One region of the Ruegeria sp. HKCCD6119 genome, then DNA from elsewhere that is predicted to be linked to it. Evidence: riboswitches for the same ligand, from Rfam matches in the RefSeq annotation. Region 1 holds a riboswitch; each other region holds the start of a gene.
The links. A riboswitch is a leader RNA that binds a small molecule or an ion and turns the genes downstream of it on or off. The one in region 1 is predicted to bind cobalamin.
Positions count from the first base shown of each region.

Region 2: another riboswitch for cobalamin. It lies ahead of GS611_RS06910 (DUF1636 domain-containing protein); the one in region 1 lies ahead of GS611_RS19800 (hypothetical protein).
Region 3: another riboswitch for cobalamin. It lies ahead of GS611_RS12670 (DUF1636 domain-containing protein); the one in region 1 lies ahead of GS611_RS19800 (hypothetical protein).

Region 1 covers NZ_WVQV01000015.1:46,162-51,545, forward strand. The annotation lists gene GS611_RS19780 (bifunctional 2',3'-cyclic-nucleotide 2'-phosphodiesterase/3'-nucleotidase) at 1-569, shown strand, start outside; RNA gene ffs (signal recognition particle sRNA small type) at 609-707, shown strand; gene rsgA (ribosome small subunit-dependent GTPase A) at 815-1,891, shown strand; gene GS611_RS19795 (hypothetical protein) at 1,931-2,764, opposite strand; cobalamin riboswitch at 2,922-3,143, shown strand; gene GS611_RS19800 (hypothetical protein) at 3,234-3,641, shown strand; gene GS611_RS19805 (dual specificity protein phosphatase family protein) at 3,633-4,145, opposite strand; gene GS611_RS19810 (DNA polymerase III subunit gamma/tau) at 4,284-5,384, shown strand, end outside.
Region 2 covers NZ_WVQV01000001.1:1,382,077-1,387,460, reverse strand. The annotation lists gene cobN (cobaltochelatase subunit CobN) at 1-1,724, opposite strand, end outside; gene cobW (cobalamin biosynthesis protein CobW) at 1,728-2,783, opposite strand; gene GS611_RS06910 (DUF1636 domain-containing protein) at 2,785-3,156, opposite strand; cobalamin riboswitch at 3,248-3,455, opposite strand; gene GS611_RS06905 (SLC13 family permease) at 3,682-5,384, opposite strand, start outside.
Region 3 covers NZ_WVQV01000004.1:235,611-240,994, reverse strand. The annotation lists gene GS611_RS12690 (inositol monophosphatase family protein) at 1-67, shown strand, start outside; gene GS611_RS12685 (iron ABC transporter permease) at 91-1,101, opposite strand; gene GS611_RS12680 (ABC transporter substrate-binding protein) at 1,103-2,053, opposite strand; gene GS611_RS12675 (ABC transporter ATP-binding protein) at 2,070-2,843, opposite strand; gene GS611_RS12670 (DUF1636 domain-containing protein) at 2,840-3,196, opposite strand; cobalamin riboswitch at 3,294-3,491, opposite strand; gene GS611_RS12665 (D-lyxose/D-mannose family sugar isomerase) at 3,591-4,256, opposite strand; gene GS611_RS12660 (carbohydrate kinase) at 4,273-5,199, opposite strand; gene GS611_RS21170 (ROK family protein) at 5,231-5,384, opposite strand, start outside.

The DNA.
Region 1 (5,384 bases):
AGATCACGGGCGCGCAGCTGCTGGAGTGGTTGGAGATGTCAGCCAGCGCATTCAACCAACAATTCCCCGACGCCGAGGCAGAGCTATTCAACCGGGATCGGGCGGGGTACAATTTCGATGTCATCTTTGGCCTGTCCTATCAGATCGACCCGTCGCAACCGGCGCGTTACGATGTCGGGGGGCAAATGATCCATCCCGGCCACAGGCGGGTGCATCATCTGACTTGCGCAGGCCAGGCCGTGCAACCCGATCAGGCATTTGTCGTCGCGCTCGATAATTATCGCGCAAGCGGGGGCGGACATTTCCCGCATGTGTCGTCGGCCCCGGCCATCGATCTGCCCCCGCTGGATATCCGGGACATTTTGCGGGACTACATGACGCACCGCCTGCCACCCGACCCATTGGCCCGGCAACCTTACCCGTTCTCTCTGATGCCGAAATCGGGGGTGACGACCATTCTTCGGACCGGTCCCGGTGCGTTGAAGCATATCGACGAATTGAACAGGTTTGCCCCCAGGATACTGGAACCTGACGAAAACGGTTTTGCACGCATTCGGCTGACGCTCTGACGGGTTGTCTTTTGCCGAAGCCTTCCCTATATCCAAAGTCGAGAGGTTGGCGCGGGCGAGCGCCTCGCCAACCTGGTCAGGTCCGGAAGGAAGCAGCCACAACGAGCCCCGCTTGGGTCGATGTCCAACCTCTCACTTTACGAACCTTGGCCGCAGGAGGGCTTTATGATTGTAGCAAAGATCCTTCGGGCAGCACGGTTCTGACCTCACGGTATCGACTGACTGCCTGAATACATGACCCGGGGATGAGCGATCGCCATCCGTCGGGAGTGCTGTTTCTGACGACAGGCAAACCAATGTTTCTTGCACTTTCGGACCTGGGATGGTCCTCTCACTTTGCCGCGCAACACGCGGCTTATCCTTCCTGCACGCCTTTTCGCATCACTTCCGTTCATCGGGACCGCCTGATAGGGCTTAACCCTGACGGCGAAGTCCCGTTACTGACCCCCGATCAAACGACCGGCAGCTATGCTGTTGGCGATTGGGTTCTCGCCGATGACGACAAACGCGTGCGCCATTTGCTCGACCGGCGCAGCCTGCTGCACCGACGCGCCGCGGGTACAGGCGCCGCGACGCAACTGATCGCAGCCAATGTCGATGTGCTGTTCATCGTCAGCTCGTGCAATGCCGATTTCAAACTGCCCCGGCTGGAACGATATCTGGCGCTCGCGCATCAGGCCGGGTGTTACCCGGTCGTTGTTCTGACGAAGGCCGACAAATCGGCGGACCCCGACAGTTTCTCGGGGCAGGTGCAATCTCTGGATCCGTTCCTGACGGTTCTGGCGATCAACGCGCTGGACCCGGCAGAGGTTGAAAAGGTTCTGTCCTGGTGCCCCAAAAGCCAGACCGGAGCGCTGGTTGGATCGTCGGGCGTTGGCAAGACGACACTTGCCAATACCATGACCGATCAGGATCTCGCCACCTCGGACATTCGCGAGGATGACGCGCGGGGCCGGCACACGACGACCGCACGCGCATTGCACCGGATGCGCAACGGTGGCTGGTTGATCGATACACCCGGAATGCGCGCGTTGCGCCTGCTGGACGCTCGGGACGGGATCGACGACGTTTTCTCGGACCTTGCCGAGTTGAGCCGGGACTGCCGTTTTTCGGATTGCCAGCACAGCTCCGAGCCCGGATGTGCCGTGCAAAAGGCAATAAGCCACGGCACGCTTGATCCGGCTCGATTGGACCGGTGGCGCAAGCTTCGGCGCGAAGATCAGCGCAATTCTGAAACCGTCGCGCAGTCCCGGGCGCGGGACAAAGCGTTCGGCAAGATGGTCCGTGGCGTCATGAAGGAAAAGAAACTTCGCAACCGGTGATCGTTGGACGGTGCCCGGCCCGTCCTGCGCCGCGTCTGATCAAGCGATCAGTCGCGGCCAAACCGCTGCATTGCGCCGGGCAAATGCTCCGATATGACCAACCTCGGGCAACCCGAAATCGGCAGGGCTCAGCAGGTGGCGGTTGGCATCGGGGCCGTAAAGATCCGCAAGCCGCCAAACCGCTTCCGGCGGCACCATCTGGTCGTCCTTGAAGGTGTACAAATCCACGGGCGTTCCAGAATCCTTCCACTGCGCGGCAGGTAACTCATGCCCGATTTCAGGCACATAGTTCAAAGGCGCCGTACACCATTTGCGCCACTGCCAATAGACCGATGCCGGCAGATCCGAGCCGAACCCGATCGCCTTTCCGGGAAGGTAGCCAAGGGCTCGGGCCAAAAGCGGGGCATGACCATACCAGAACAATCCTGCCAAACCACGATAGGGCCATGGATGGTCGCTTAGGGTTACCAGCCCCGAACACACACAGATCATGCGATCAATCAGATCGATATCCGGCTGCACAGGCCCCAACATCGCGCCGATCGAATGGCCGATGGTCCAATGCTGCGAATCGGGAAACCGTCTGCGCATTTCTGCCCGTGCCGCGGGCATGTCGATCAAGGCCCAATCCGCCATGGTCGCACGCGAATCTTTCAGGCGGCCGGTCAAGGAATGCCCGTAATCGCGATAGTCATAGGTCAGGCAGGCCATACCCCGCTCGGCAGCAAGCCATCGTGCGAAATGACGGTAATAATCGCGCGGCACACCCGTTGCACTGTTCAGCACGACGACGATTTCGGGCGAAGACAGCGGGCTGTACAACCGGGCAGACAGTGTTTTCTGCCCGGACGGAAAGCGAAATTCTTCGGTCATTACCGTTTGCTCTGTGTCCAACATGATCTCTGGCTTTGCGCTTGGTAAATCCGGTTTCCGAACCTCAACGCCCTCGACACTATGCATGAACCAACACCGTATCCAGCATGACCAAGCGTCCGGTCAAAAGATCGGCTTGACTCGATGCGTGCTCAAACGCTAGCGGTTGTGTGATGGTTTCCGGCCTCCACAAGGGGTCGGGATGAAAAGGGAACACGGTGCGGTATTGTCTGGTCATGCAGGCAACAACCAAATCCGCGACTGCCCCCGCAACTGTAAGCGGTAAGCGATGCCGAAACACCACTGGCCCAAAGGCTGGGAAGGTCGGCAAAGCGATGACCCGCAAGTCAGGAGACCTGCCATCGGAAACGAAACCGAAACTCGGGCGGGGTGTCCGGGCAGGTCCTGACGGCATCACGCTGTCCCACCTGTCCCAAATATCCTGTCCACCAAGCGCGGAGGGCGCAGGATGATCTGGAAGACAAAGACACATGAATTCAGTGCAACAGTATGTCAGCGGACGGGCAAAACCTGTCCCGCTTTGGCGCGGCTGGCGCGCTCGATATCCGAAGCCATGGCCCAGGCGACCTCGGCCACAAGTGACGATTTCGAGATTGAGGGCAGCAGCGAGCTGTCACATTGCAGCGAAGGATGTCATGCAATTTTCCGCGCGCAATCAGACCGCATTCGTGTCTTTTGCGGGACGCAGCCCGAAACCGCGATTGAGCCGCTGAACGGCTATGCCGACCTGATCTTCGGAAACACGTTCAGCGCGATGCCATCCGGCGTCGTGAAAACCCCACCCTGCGCGATGATCGAAGTTTCCACGATCCGGCCTCGAAAACCTGCTTGCGCGCCCGCGCAGATTTCAATCTGAGTCCAGACTGACCTGTGCCTGGGCACGCCGAGAGGCCCAGGCCAGTTGCGCATCCGTTTCGACGGCGCAAGGGCGCACCGCCCGCAATCGTTGCAGCGCCGTGTCCGCGCCTTCGCCGCATTCGACCATCAGCCGCAGGACAATCATACCTGACCTGCCACAGCCCCCGCGGCAGTGTACCAATACGCGACCTCCGCCGGACAGCGCGTGCCGGGCCGCGGCGCTGACGGACGGCCACGCGTCATCAATCGCTTTTGTCGGCGCTCCGAAATCTTCGATCGGCAGGTGAACCCATCGGCTGGCGCGGCTTTGAATATCGCTTCCAAATTCCTGCGCCCCGTCCTGAAGCATTTCGACATCCGTCGTCATCGAAACAACAAGCCCCGGCTGCCAGGCTGCGATCATATCCAGATCGCTGGAGTAATCTCCGCCGCGTCCGGGCATCGAGGTCAGCGCCAGCGTTCCGCCACCGACTTGCAGGGCGTAGATCACCAACTGCGACATGAATCCTGTCCTCCCCAAAGAACTCTATACAAAAATGAGCCATTAAATCCGCTGATGCAGTTTAGTGCGAAAGCGACTCGTTTCTAAATCAAAAATCATCGCGCCACGCTGTGGACGCGGGCAACGGTGGCCACTACGCTGTGCCCAAGCACCGAATCCCAACGAGAAGACATGACAGACAGCTCCAGCCCCGCCTATCAGGTTCTCGCCCGCAAATATCGCCCGGAAACCTTTGCCGATCTGGTGGGTCAGGATGCCATGGTGCGCACCCTGAAAAACGCGTTCGCGGCCGACCGGATCGCGCAGGCCTTCATCATGACCGGCATTCGCGGCACCGGCAAAACCACGACAGCAAGGATCATCGCCAAGGGCATGAACTGCATCGGACCCGACGGAACCGGTGGCCCCACGACCGAACCCTGCGGTCAGTGTGAACATTGTGTCGCCATCATGGAAGGCCGCCATGTAGACGTGATGGAGATGGACGCCGCCAGCCGTACGGGCGTCAACGACATCCGCGAGATCATTGACAGTGTCCGCTATCGCGCCGCCAGCGCGCGTTACAAGATTTATATCATCGACGAGGTTCATATGCTCTCGACCAGTGCGTTCAACGCGCTGCTCAAGACGTTGGAAGAACCGCCCGCGCATGTGAAGTTCATCTTCGCAACCACTGAAATCCGCAAAGTCCCTGTCACTGTGCTGTCCCGCTGCCAGCGTTTCGACCTGCGCCGGATCGAACCCGAAGACATGATTGGCCTGCTGCGCAAGATCGCCGAAGCGGAAAACGCCCAGATCGCCGAAGACGCGCTGGCGCTGATCACCCGAGCAGCGGAAGGATCGGCCCGGGATGCGACCTCGTTGCTGGATCAGGCGATTTCGCATGGGGCTGGCGAGACGACCGCCGATCAGGTCCGTGCAATGCTTGGACTGGCAGACCGTGGCCGGGTTCTGGACCTTATGGATATGATCCTGCGCGGCGATGCCGCCGGAGCACTTACCGAGTTGAGCGGCCAATACGCCGAAGGCGCAGACCCGCTGGCGGTGCTGCGCGATCTGGCCGAGATCACGCATTGGGTGTCCGTCGTGAAGATCACGCCTGACGCGGCGCAGGATCCGACGGTTTCTCCGGACGAACGGACCCGGGGCCAACACATGGCCGAGGCTCTGCCGATGCGGGTTCTGACCCGGATGTGGCAAATGCTGCTGAAGGCGCTCGAGGAAGTCTCGGCTGCGCCC
Region 2 (5,384 bases), on a different contig from region 1:
GCCTCGCCCGGGTCGTTCACGATGAACGGGTAGATTACAGGCAGATCGCCGATCAGCGCCTCGGGCCAACAATCGGCAGACAAGGCGACCGATTTTCCGGGCAACCATTCCAGCGTTCCATGCGCGCCGATATGGATCAGCGCATCGGCACCCAACCCTTTGCGCAGCCACAGATAGAAGGCGACATAACCGTGGCGCGGGGTGCGCAAGAGGTCATGATAGTCGTCATCCCGCAGCTCGGGCGTGCCGCGTTCGGGTTGCAGCGCGACCAGCGCCTTGCCGCGCCGAAGCGCGGTGAAATGGAAGGCCCCATCGGCACAGGCCGGATCATCCTCGGGCGCGCCCCAAACGGTGTGCAGATCAGCGCGCAGGGTCTCGGGCAATTCCGCAAGCGCATCCTGATAATCCCCAAGCGACCACGAAATCCGTGCGTCCAGAAGAGTGTCGGCAATCGGCTCGCCAGTCGCGATGTCATAGCCTTCTTCGTCAAGATCGGACAGCATCGCCTGGGCCGAGGCCAGCGCGTCGAGGCCAACCGCATGGGCCATCTGCCAGTCTTTGCCGGGATAGGTGGACAGGACCAACGCAGGAATCTGATCTGCCTTGGGTTTGTCGTTCAGTGCAAGCCAGCCCGATACACGGTCGATGATCGCTTCGATCCGGTCCGGTTCGGGACGGTGTGCAAAGCGCGCGTATTCCAGATGCGGATCGCGTTTTCCGGGTTCCTTGAAAGACGCAACTCCTGCTGAGATCCGTCCATCCACCTCGGGCAGTACCACATGCATGGCAAGATCGGCCGGGGACAAACCGCGTTCCGCCTCGGCCCAGGCTTTGCGGCGCGAGGTGGCGAGAGCGACCTGAAACACCGGCACGCCTGCAGCGTCCAGAGGCGACGTTCCCGACGCGCCTTTTCCCGAAAACGAAGTGGCGTTGACAATGGCAGATGGGTTCAGCGCAACAACCTGTTCCCGCAACCATTCGGCGGCTACAGGCGCCTTGAGAGACGGGGCAAACAGGCCCACCGCCGCGTATCCACGGGCGCGCAGGCTGCGGATCAGGGCTGCGATCGGGGCGGTGTCTGCCGAGGTCAGGTAAGCGCGGTAAAAGGTGACGAGGATTCGTTTAGTCTTGCCTTCGAATGCGGTTTCCACCGGGATTACGCCGCGATCCGGACACCACACGCCACTTTCGGGCAAGGTCTTGGCGCCCATCACCGGACCGGCATAAAGCCCCGCCGCCAAAGCCATCTGCGCCAGCGCGGCCTGTGCCGCGACCTCGCCGCCGGTATCGCACAGATGCGCCAGACGCCGCAGGGTCGAGACCGGCAGGGTGGAATAGTCATCCAGCCGCGTGTCCTCGCGCCCGTCGGCGGGCAGCACCGCCAGTGCGATGCCCTTGGCCTGCGCCAGCGCCAGAACCTGCTGCAACCCATAAGCCCAGTAGGGCATCCCGCCGATCAGACGGATCAGAATGCCCTTGGCGCCTTGAAGCGTCTGTTCGACATAGGTATCGACCGACAGCGGGTGTTTCAGAGCCGTCAAATTCGCCAGCCGCAGGGTCGGCATTCGCCCTTCCGGTCCGCCACCACGATGCCAGCCCGCCGCGAAAGCGCCTAGGTCGCTGTCCGAAAAGGACAGCACCACCAGGTCCGCCGGGCTCTGGCCCAGATCGGTTGGGGTCTCGGTTTCCTCGAGCCCGTGGCTTTCGCGAAAGACGACGTGCATGGCTTACTCGGCGGCCTCACGCACACCCACGAGGATTTCGCGGATTTCCGCCTCTTTGATATCGTCATGCTCGGCGATGACGACCAGACGCGAACGGCGTTCTTCACCGGGTTCCCACGGGCGGTCATACTGGTGACGCACGCGGGCACCCACTGCCTGGACCAGCAGGCGCATGGGTTTGCCCTGAACGGCGGCATACCCTTTGACGCGCAGGATGTTCAGTTCATTGGCCAGGCGTTCGATATTGGCGACCAGTTGGGCCGGATCGGTCTGCTCGGGCAGCTCGACGATGATGCTTTCGAAATCGTCATGCTCGTGATCGTGATGGCCGTCGTGATGCGAGGGTCGGGCGTCCATGTCATCCTCGGCGGCGGCTTCCAGACCCAGCACAACGCGCACGTCCACGGCACCTTCGGCCACTTCGACGACGGGCAGGGGGCGCGGCGCCTCGGCGGCGATGATCTCGCGCGCTTTGGCCACGCCTTCTGGGCCGGCGAGGTCGGGCTTGGTCAGCAGGATGATGTCAGCGCAGGAGATCTGATCCTCGAACACCTCGGACAGGGGCGTTTCGTGGTCGATCGAGTCATCGGCCATGCGCTGCGCATCCACTGCTTCGACATTGGGCGCGAAGCGGCCTGCGGCCACGGCCTCGGCATCGGCCAGGGCGATCACGCCGTCGACGGTGATCTTCGAGCGGATGTCAGGCCAGTCGAATGCCTTGAGCAGCGGTTTCGGCAGGGCCAGACCGCTGGTTTCGATCAGGATGTGATCCGGGCGTGGCTCCAACGCCATCAGGGCCTCGATGGTGGGAATGAAATCATCTGCCACGGTGCAACAGATGCAGCCATTGGCCAGTTCCATGATGTTTTCCGCCGGGCAATCAGGAATGGCGCAGGATTTCAGGATGTCGCCATCGACGCCTACATCGCCGAACTCGTTGACCACGACAGCAAGGCGCTTGCCCTGTGGGTTCTGCATCAGGTGACGCACCAAAGTGGTCTTGCCCGAGCCCAGAAAGCCGGTGATCACTGTGACGGGGAGTTTTTCGAGGTTCGACATGTCAGGCTCCAATGGGGGGAATGCGCGAGGCACAGTTCTTGCGAAAATGTTCGGGGCGTTCGCGCCATTTCACCAAACCATCTTCGGTGGCCAGATACTTGGTCGCGCCGTCGACGATGACGTCGACATGATCTGTTTCGTTCAGGTTTTCATACACGAAGGTCCAGCGGCCCGGCCCGCGCAACACGATCGAACAGCCTTGATCACAGTTTGACAGGCATTCAACGGCTTTCAGGGTGACACCGTCGGGCAGGTCCGCCTGTTCCAGAGCCTTGTGTAACAAAGCGCCCGGGCGTTGCGTGTCATCTTCCACAGGCAGGCCGCGACGGCAGGTGGTACAGACCAGCAACTCGACTGGTGCGGTATCGGTCATGTCTCTCATCCCCCCAAATCCTCTTCGCGGGGGACGGGGTTTCATGCGGGCCACGAATGGTCATGGACCCGACACCGGAACACCCCGCCCGGTTTCAACTTCGGTTGTTGGCAGGTCTCCCGGCTTGCGGATGCCAGAGGCGGGCCTCTGTCGGATGTCCCGCCTTCCCGGCTTTCGGGCCAGTGGCATTGGGCATCCTCTCCGTTCACGGTCGCGGGGGCGGCTGCGTTTGGCGGCAAGACCGTTGACGCATTCCCTTTTCATCGGCTGTCACCGACACCAACGAAAGGGACATGCGGCACCGCTGGCCTGCTTGTCAAGCGAGTCGCGCGCAACAATGATGCAGAGGCATGGAAAGCGACCTGTGGGCGTCGATGGGCGGCATGGCGTGCCGGGCTCCAGCCCGAGATGGGCCGGGCGACGAACAGTATGTTAGCAAGGGGCGTAGACTATGGTGAACGGGTGCCTTGACTGAACGTGTCAAGATGATGGGAAAGACCACCGAACACCCCGGATCCTCTTGCGCTAATAGATGACGTTGATCATGAGCAGCGAGACGACCAGAAACAGCGCCGTCATTATTCCGCCGGAGCGGACGAAATCCATCACCTTGTATCCGGCCGGACCCATGATCAACGCGTTTACCTGATGGGTTGGGATGATGAAGCTGTTCGAGGTCGATATGGCGACCGTCAGGGCAAAGACGGCCGGGTTTCCACCCGCCGCCACCGCAATCGATACTGCCAGAGGCACCAGCAGGACCGTGGCCCCCACGTTGGACATGACCAAAGAAAAGGCCGTCGCCAGAATGGCGATGCCGGTTTGCAACGACCAGAGCGGCCAGCCGTCCAGAATTATCATGATCTGCTGGGCGATCCACGCGGCCGTGCCTGTGTTCTGCACGGCTTGTCCCAAAGGTATGAGGCAGGCGAGCAGGAATACGGTGTTCCATCCGACCGCGCGGTACGCCTCGTCCACGCTGAGCACACGGGTCAGCATCATGCCCACCGCGCCGGTAAGAAGACAGAGTGAAAGCCGGACGTCCGTGAACAGGATCAACGACAGCGAAATGGCGAAGAATGCCAGGGCCCAGCCGACTTTTTGCGGCCTCAGCTCGTCCTGAGGAAAGTCTGTCGTCACAACGACGAAATCCGGATCTCGTTTGATCCGCATCAGGTTGTCCCATCTGGTATGGGCCACAAGCATGTCGCCCGCCTGAAACTTTTCGAGCCCGATCTGAGTGGATTCGTGATCCTCGGTCTCGACATGGCTCAGCGTCTCTTCGCCGCGGTGAATGGCCAGCAGCGACATCCCGTAGGTCTTGCGAAACAAAAGCTCGCGGGGGCATTTGCCGATCAGCTTGCTGTCAGGCGTGATGACCACCTCGGCCACGCCTGCATTGGTTGGGGCGAACTCTTCGACGAAAATGTCCAAGTCCGGAAGAACGGTCAGCCCGTATTTCTCGGCGAACTTCTCGACCTCCCAACGGCGGCCGACGATGGCCAGCCGACACGGCGCTGCAATTTCCGCTGTCAAAACCTGAACCATCGAGGTTTTGCCGCGATAGAAGGTTGAAATGATGTACAGGTGGTTTTCGTGGTTGATGTCGGCCAGAATCTCGCCGACCAGGGGGCTGTCCTCGGGCACCACGACTTCGAACACATCAGCTTTGAGGCCATAGACCCTTTGCAGGTATTCCTGTGTCCCTTGTCCGGTACCCGTATTGTCAGGTCCTTCAGCCTCGGGCAAAACCCAGCGTCCCAACAGCAGAAAGTAACCAATTCCCGTCAGGATCAGAACCGCACCGATCGGCGTGACCGAGAACAGGCCGAAGGGCTCCATTTTTTGAGAGGCCGGCAGACTGTCATTTGCCGTCAGGATCAGATCGTTCAGCAGGATAAGAGGAGACGACCCCACCATTGTCATTGTGCCGCCCAAAATGGCGCAGAATCCCATTGGCATGAGCAGGCGCGACAGCGGTATGCCTGACCGTGTGGAAATTCGGCTGACAACCGGCAGAAACAGAGCAGCGGCGCCGACATTCTGCATGAACGAGGATATGACGCCAACGGTGCCGGAAATGATTGGTACAACCCTGCCTTCGGATTTGCCGCCGTATTTGAGTATGACGGCAGCCACCTTGTTCATGATCCCCGTCTTGTCCAGACCGGCCCCGACGATCATGACCGCAATGATCGAGATGACGGCATTGGATGCGAAGCCGTCGA
Region 3 (5,384 bases), on a different contig from region 1:
GGTCGTTTCCGCCGCAACCCCTGAACTGCATGCTGAACTGCTTGACCTCATCAATGCTGAGAAATGAAAGTGTTGCGCAACCTTGGAAAACTAGCTTCCGCGATCAGATTTGAACAAATACAAAAAGACAAAAAGTGATCCTATTGACGTTGTGACGATTCCGACGGGCAACTCCTGCGGGGCCAGAAGAAGGCGTGACAAGATATCGGACAATGTCAGCAGAATCGCGCCCACGATCGCCGAGACGATCAGCAGGTTTCGGTGCAGAGTACCGGCGATGCCGCGTGCAATATGAGGCACCATCAGCCCGACAAAGCCGATGACACCGGCAACTGAAACGAAACTGGCCGTCGCCAAAGCGGCAACGAAAAACATGCTGAACCGCAGACCTTGAACGGGAATACCCAGTGACGAGGCTGTGAAATCCCCGGTCAGCAGCGCGTCAAGCCACCGACTGCGATAAAGTGAATAGCTCAGGATCAGGCCCAGTCCGATCAGGACAAGCGGGAATGTTTCCCATCTTGCCAGTCCCAGGCCGCCAAGCATCCAGAATATCACCGAATGAGCCGCGCGATTGTCGCCAGAGAAAATAAGGTAGTTGGTGATTGCGGAAAACAGAAAGGACACCGCCAGACCAGCCAGGATCAGTTTTTCGGGTGCGCTCGTACGCAAGCCCTGAACCAGCGCCAGAACAATGCCGGACGCGATCAGGCCACCGCAAAATGCTGCCAGCGGCAACGTCCAGATTCCCAGAACATCCCCTGTGACGGTGATCACCAGAACGGCGCCGGCAGCAGCACCCGAGGACAGACCGAACAGAAACGGATCTGCCAGATCGTTTCGCGTCGTTGTTTGCAGAACGACACCAACGACGCCCAGACCCGCACCAATCACGGCGGCAAACAGGGCGCGGGGCAGGCGAAGGTCGAAGACGATCCGGTGCAAGGGCGACATGTCTCCTTCCACCATACCGGTTCCGAGGCCGATGGCCGAAAAGACTTCGCGCACGGGGATTGGGGTGGTCCCATAGACGATCGACAACAGCAAAAGGGCGGTCAGAACAACCGCCCCCAGCACTATCAAACGGCCCAATTGGACCATATCAGTTGGTCTCCGGGTGCATCGCCTGTGCCATCTTCTCGATCGCCTCGATATTTGCCGGGCCGGGAGTCAGCTCTTCGTAACGCAGGCCAATCCAGCGCTCGTTCTTTACCGCGTCCGTTTGTGACATCACCGGGTGATCCTTGAGGAACTGGAAAGTGTCCTCTGCGCCGTTGCCGGACTGATAGTCGAGCAGCACCAGAAATTCCGGGTTAGCCGCTGCCACAGCTTCCCACGACGTGCGGCCCCAGCTGGTATCCAGATCATGAGTTACGTTCTCACCGCCAGCGGCTGCGATCATCGCATCGGGAATGGCGAACTTGCCGGCGGTAAACGGAGCATCGGCCGGTCCGTCCAACAGGAATACCCGCGGCTTTTCCAGATCGGCTGTTTTTGCTTGAATGGCGGACAACTTGTCCTTCCAGCCGGCAACCAGCGCCTCGGCCTTGTCTTCGACCTGCATGACCTTGCCCAGGCGCAGAACGTCATCAAACAACAGGTTCATGCTGGCTTCGGGGCGATCCTCGTCCAGATGCACGCAGCTTTCGGTCAGGATCATGGTCTTGATACCAAAGGGTTCCAGCGTGTCGGGCGTGACATCTCCGCCGGGTTTCATGCCATAGTACCAACCGGCAAAAAACAGATCAGGTTCGACGGCCACAAGGTTTTCAATCGTCGGGTATTTGGGGGCAAGCTCTGGGATGTCGCCGCGCTGAGCATCAAAGTCAGGGCTGGTTTTGTACCAGCCCGAAATCCCGGTAAGTCCCACGATCTCGTCCTGAAGGCCGAGTGCAAAGGCCATATCCGCCATGTTCATATCATGCACGACCAGACGTTCCGGCGCCGAGTCAAAAACCAGCGGTTCGCCGCAATTGTCCACGGTGACGGCTTCCGCTGCCACGCCACCTGCCAAGCCAGCGAAGACAACCACCGGCCAGAGTTTCTGCATCATATGTAAGCTCCTGTTATTATGACAGTTTCCGTTTTCGGATGTCCAGTGCGGGGATCATGCGGCCTTCGTGCTGAAAGCACAGATAATCCACGCCGAATGTCTCACTTACCCGGTCTGGGGTCAGAACTTCGCCAACAGGCCCGAACCCCGTCAGGCGCGTGGCTTTCATCAACGCCACATGGGTGGCGAATTCCGGGATCATGACCAGATCATGGACGATCATGACGACCGTTACCCCCAGATCAGCGACCAGAGACAGCATGTGCCCCTTGGCATCGGGGTCCAGATGGTTGGTTGGCTCGTCCAGAAACAGCAAGGACGGGTTCTGGGCCAGCGCGCGCGCGATGTGCGCGCGCTGACGTTCTCCGCCGGACAGTTGACCCATCGTTTTGTTGGCAAAATGCAACAGCTCGGTCGTCGTCAGCACCCGTTCAAGATCAGCCCTGTGCTGAGTCACCGAATGTTCGCCCTGAATCGGGATTTGCCCCAGCGCAACGTAGTCTTGCAGGCGCATCCGCCCGTCGGGCATTTCCTGCTGCCCGACCACAGCAATGGAGCGGGCACGTTGGCGGGCGGACAGGGTCCGAAGGCTTTGTCCTTCTATCCAAACATCGCCCAACGCAATCCGTTCAATCCCGCACAGCAGTTTCAGCAGAGTGGTTTTGCCGGCGCCGTTCGGCCCGGCGATTGCCAGAATTGATCCTTCTTCCAGACGAAAGGACACATCCTGCAACAGGATGTCGCCATTGAGCGCGTAGTATTCCAAATTCTCTGCAATCAGAAAACTCATGATGACCCCCCGAAAGGTAAAGCGGGAATTCGCGATAAGGTCTTTGCGAAAAGGGCAGGGGGGCGGTCCGAGGCACTGGTCCAGCCGTCGTCGCTGTCGCCGAACTGGATCGCAAATTCGACCAAGGCAGACAGATCGCGGGATGTCGTGATATCGCCAAACAGGTACTGCGCTTTGCCCGGGGCCTGAAATCCGACGGTCATGGCCCGTTCACAACCTGCCATGCAGGCCACCATTCGGGTTTCAAAACCGTCAGGCAACCGGGCATCCAGCGCGTCTTGTGCGGCTTCGGCAGACATCGTCCCCTGACATGTTGAACAGATCAGAACGTAGTGATCAGAATAGCAGGTCATTGCCTTCTCCGTCGTTTGCCAGATGCAGACAGAGGGCACATACCCGGATATTACGCAAACGCGCCATCAAGCCTCCTTCCGAGACGCCCCGCCTCGGGTTGGTTCATAGTGTGATGGCAGGTCTCCTGACTTGCGGGTCGTTGCTTGGCCGACCTTCCCAACCCTTTTGGGTCAGTGGTGAAGTGGCGTCGCTCACCGCTTACAGTTGCGGGGGCAGTCACGGACTTGGCACATTCCAGCGCCGCACCGTGTTCCCATTTTCATCTCTTACGGAACCATCCCGCTCAGCTAGTCCGGCTACGCCTGACTTGTCAAGCGGCAGGCGAAAGGGTGGTGGACGGAATTGCAACGGTTGAGCCAGCGATCCTGCTGCGCCAGCCCGGACCGAACGGTGTCAATAGTCTGATACAAGAAGAAAATCCGGTTCGGTATCTTCCTCAACCTTTGAAAACCGTGGGATTGGCTTTTCAAACACATTGTCCGTTCGGTCGTCATTCACGGTCGATACCTCGCCAATAAGGCAATCACCGCGCTCGGCCCAGAAAGCGTGCCAGATGCCGGGCATCAGAGTTACGCTTTGCCCCGGCTTCAGCCGCAAGTGCTCTTCGGGTTGCAAGGTTACAGGGCAGGCATCGCTTGGGACCGTCACCGGGTTGTCGCGGTCGACGCCACCGTTTGGATCCGACGCATGGATTTCCAGAACGAGATCGCCGCCGCCCCGGTTGATGATGTCTTCTGCCTTGATGATATGCCGGTGCATCGGAGAAAGCTGATTTTCTCTCGAGATCAACAGTTTTTCCGCATAGAGCATCCCGCGCCCGGATTTCAGATCCTTCGCCTCACCATTGCGCAAAGTGAATAGAAACAGTCCAAGTTCATCAAAACGGCCCTGGGCGTAATCGGTAATGTCCCATCCCAGCCCGCGGCTGCGGATCGTTTCGGCCAGAGGGCTGCGCATTTTCTCGGGCGACCAATCCGCAAAGGGTGGCAACACGGCACCGAAGGACTGAATGAACGCCTGTGCCCGGGTCCTGATACGGTTGATTTCGGATCGTTTCATCATGCCGTCCCACAGATCAAAGTTCGTGCGCCCAGGGGGGTTCTGCCCCGGCTCGGGAAACGGTCACGGCCGCCACGTCAGCGCCCAGTTCCATGGCTGCTTGCAGGCTTTCAACCGTCAATCCGCGCAGACCTGACTTGGTCAGATGCCCTGCGCGGCTGAGCTCGGTCAGAACGCCGGCGTTGAACGTGTCACCTGCGCCGATCGTATCGACCACTTCAACGGGCTTCACGGGAACCGAGACTTCGGAACCATCCGCCAGGTAACCGTGCGCCCCGTCGCTGCCACGCGTGACGATGACAATGGAAGGACCCGCCTGCAACAGCACAGACGCTTTCGCGGCTTCGGATTCAGCGCCCGGAATAATCCAATCCAGGTCCTCGTCTGAAACCTTTACGATATCCGCACGCGAGATCATGCGGTTCAAACGCGTCCGAAACCGGGTTTGATCCTTGATGAAATCCGGGCGAATATTCGGGTCCAGCATCACCGCACGGTCGGAACCGTGGCGGTGCAGAAGGGCGGCATATGCATCTGCGCAAGGTTCACACGCAAGGCTGATTCCGCCGAGATACAGGGCAGAGACAGCGGGAAGCTGATCGGGCATGTCCTCGGGCAGCAACATCCGGCCTGCGGTGTTTTCATCAACAAAGCTGTAAGACGCGTGTCCATCCGAGAGCTGCACAAAGGCAAGCGTGGTAGGGCGGTCCGAGATGATGACATGTGTCGTGTCCACATGGCTCGCTTTCAGCGCATCGATCAGTTGCTGGCCGAACATGTCCGATGACAAACCTGTCAGCATCCCAACCGGAACACCCAGACGTCCCATCGCGACGGCAGTGTTCAGAACTGCACCACCAGTATGTGGTACAAAACCAATTGCGCCCGACGCGGTCGGTTCTGAAATCATATCTATCAGCGCTTCACCACAGCACAGGATCATGTCTTGGTCCTTCTTGGTACAGAGAATTCGGTCAGTCTGGTTGCTGTCTCAGCGCGTTCTTGCAGAAGTTGTTTGCGCCGATGATCCCGAACTCTGCCTGTTCAGACACGTAAAGGTTCAGGGAGCGGCGCAAGTCGCTGAAGCGGCCGCCGCCGTTGAACGCATCCTTGAAGTTGTCGCTGAAT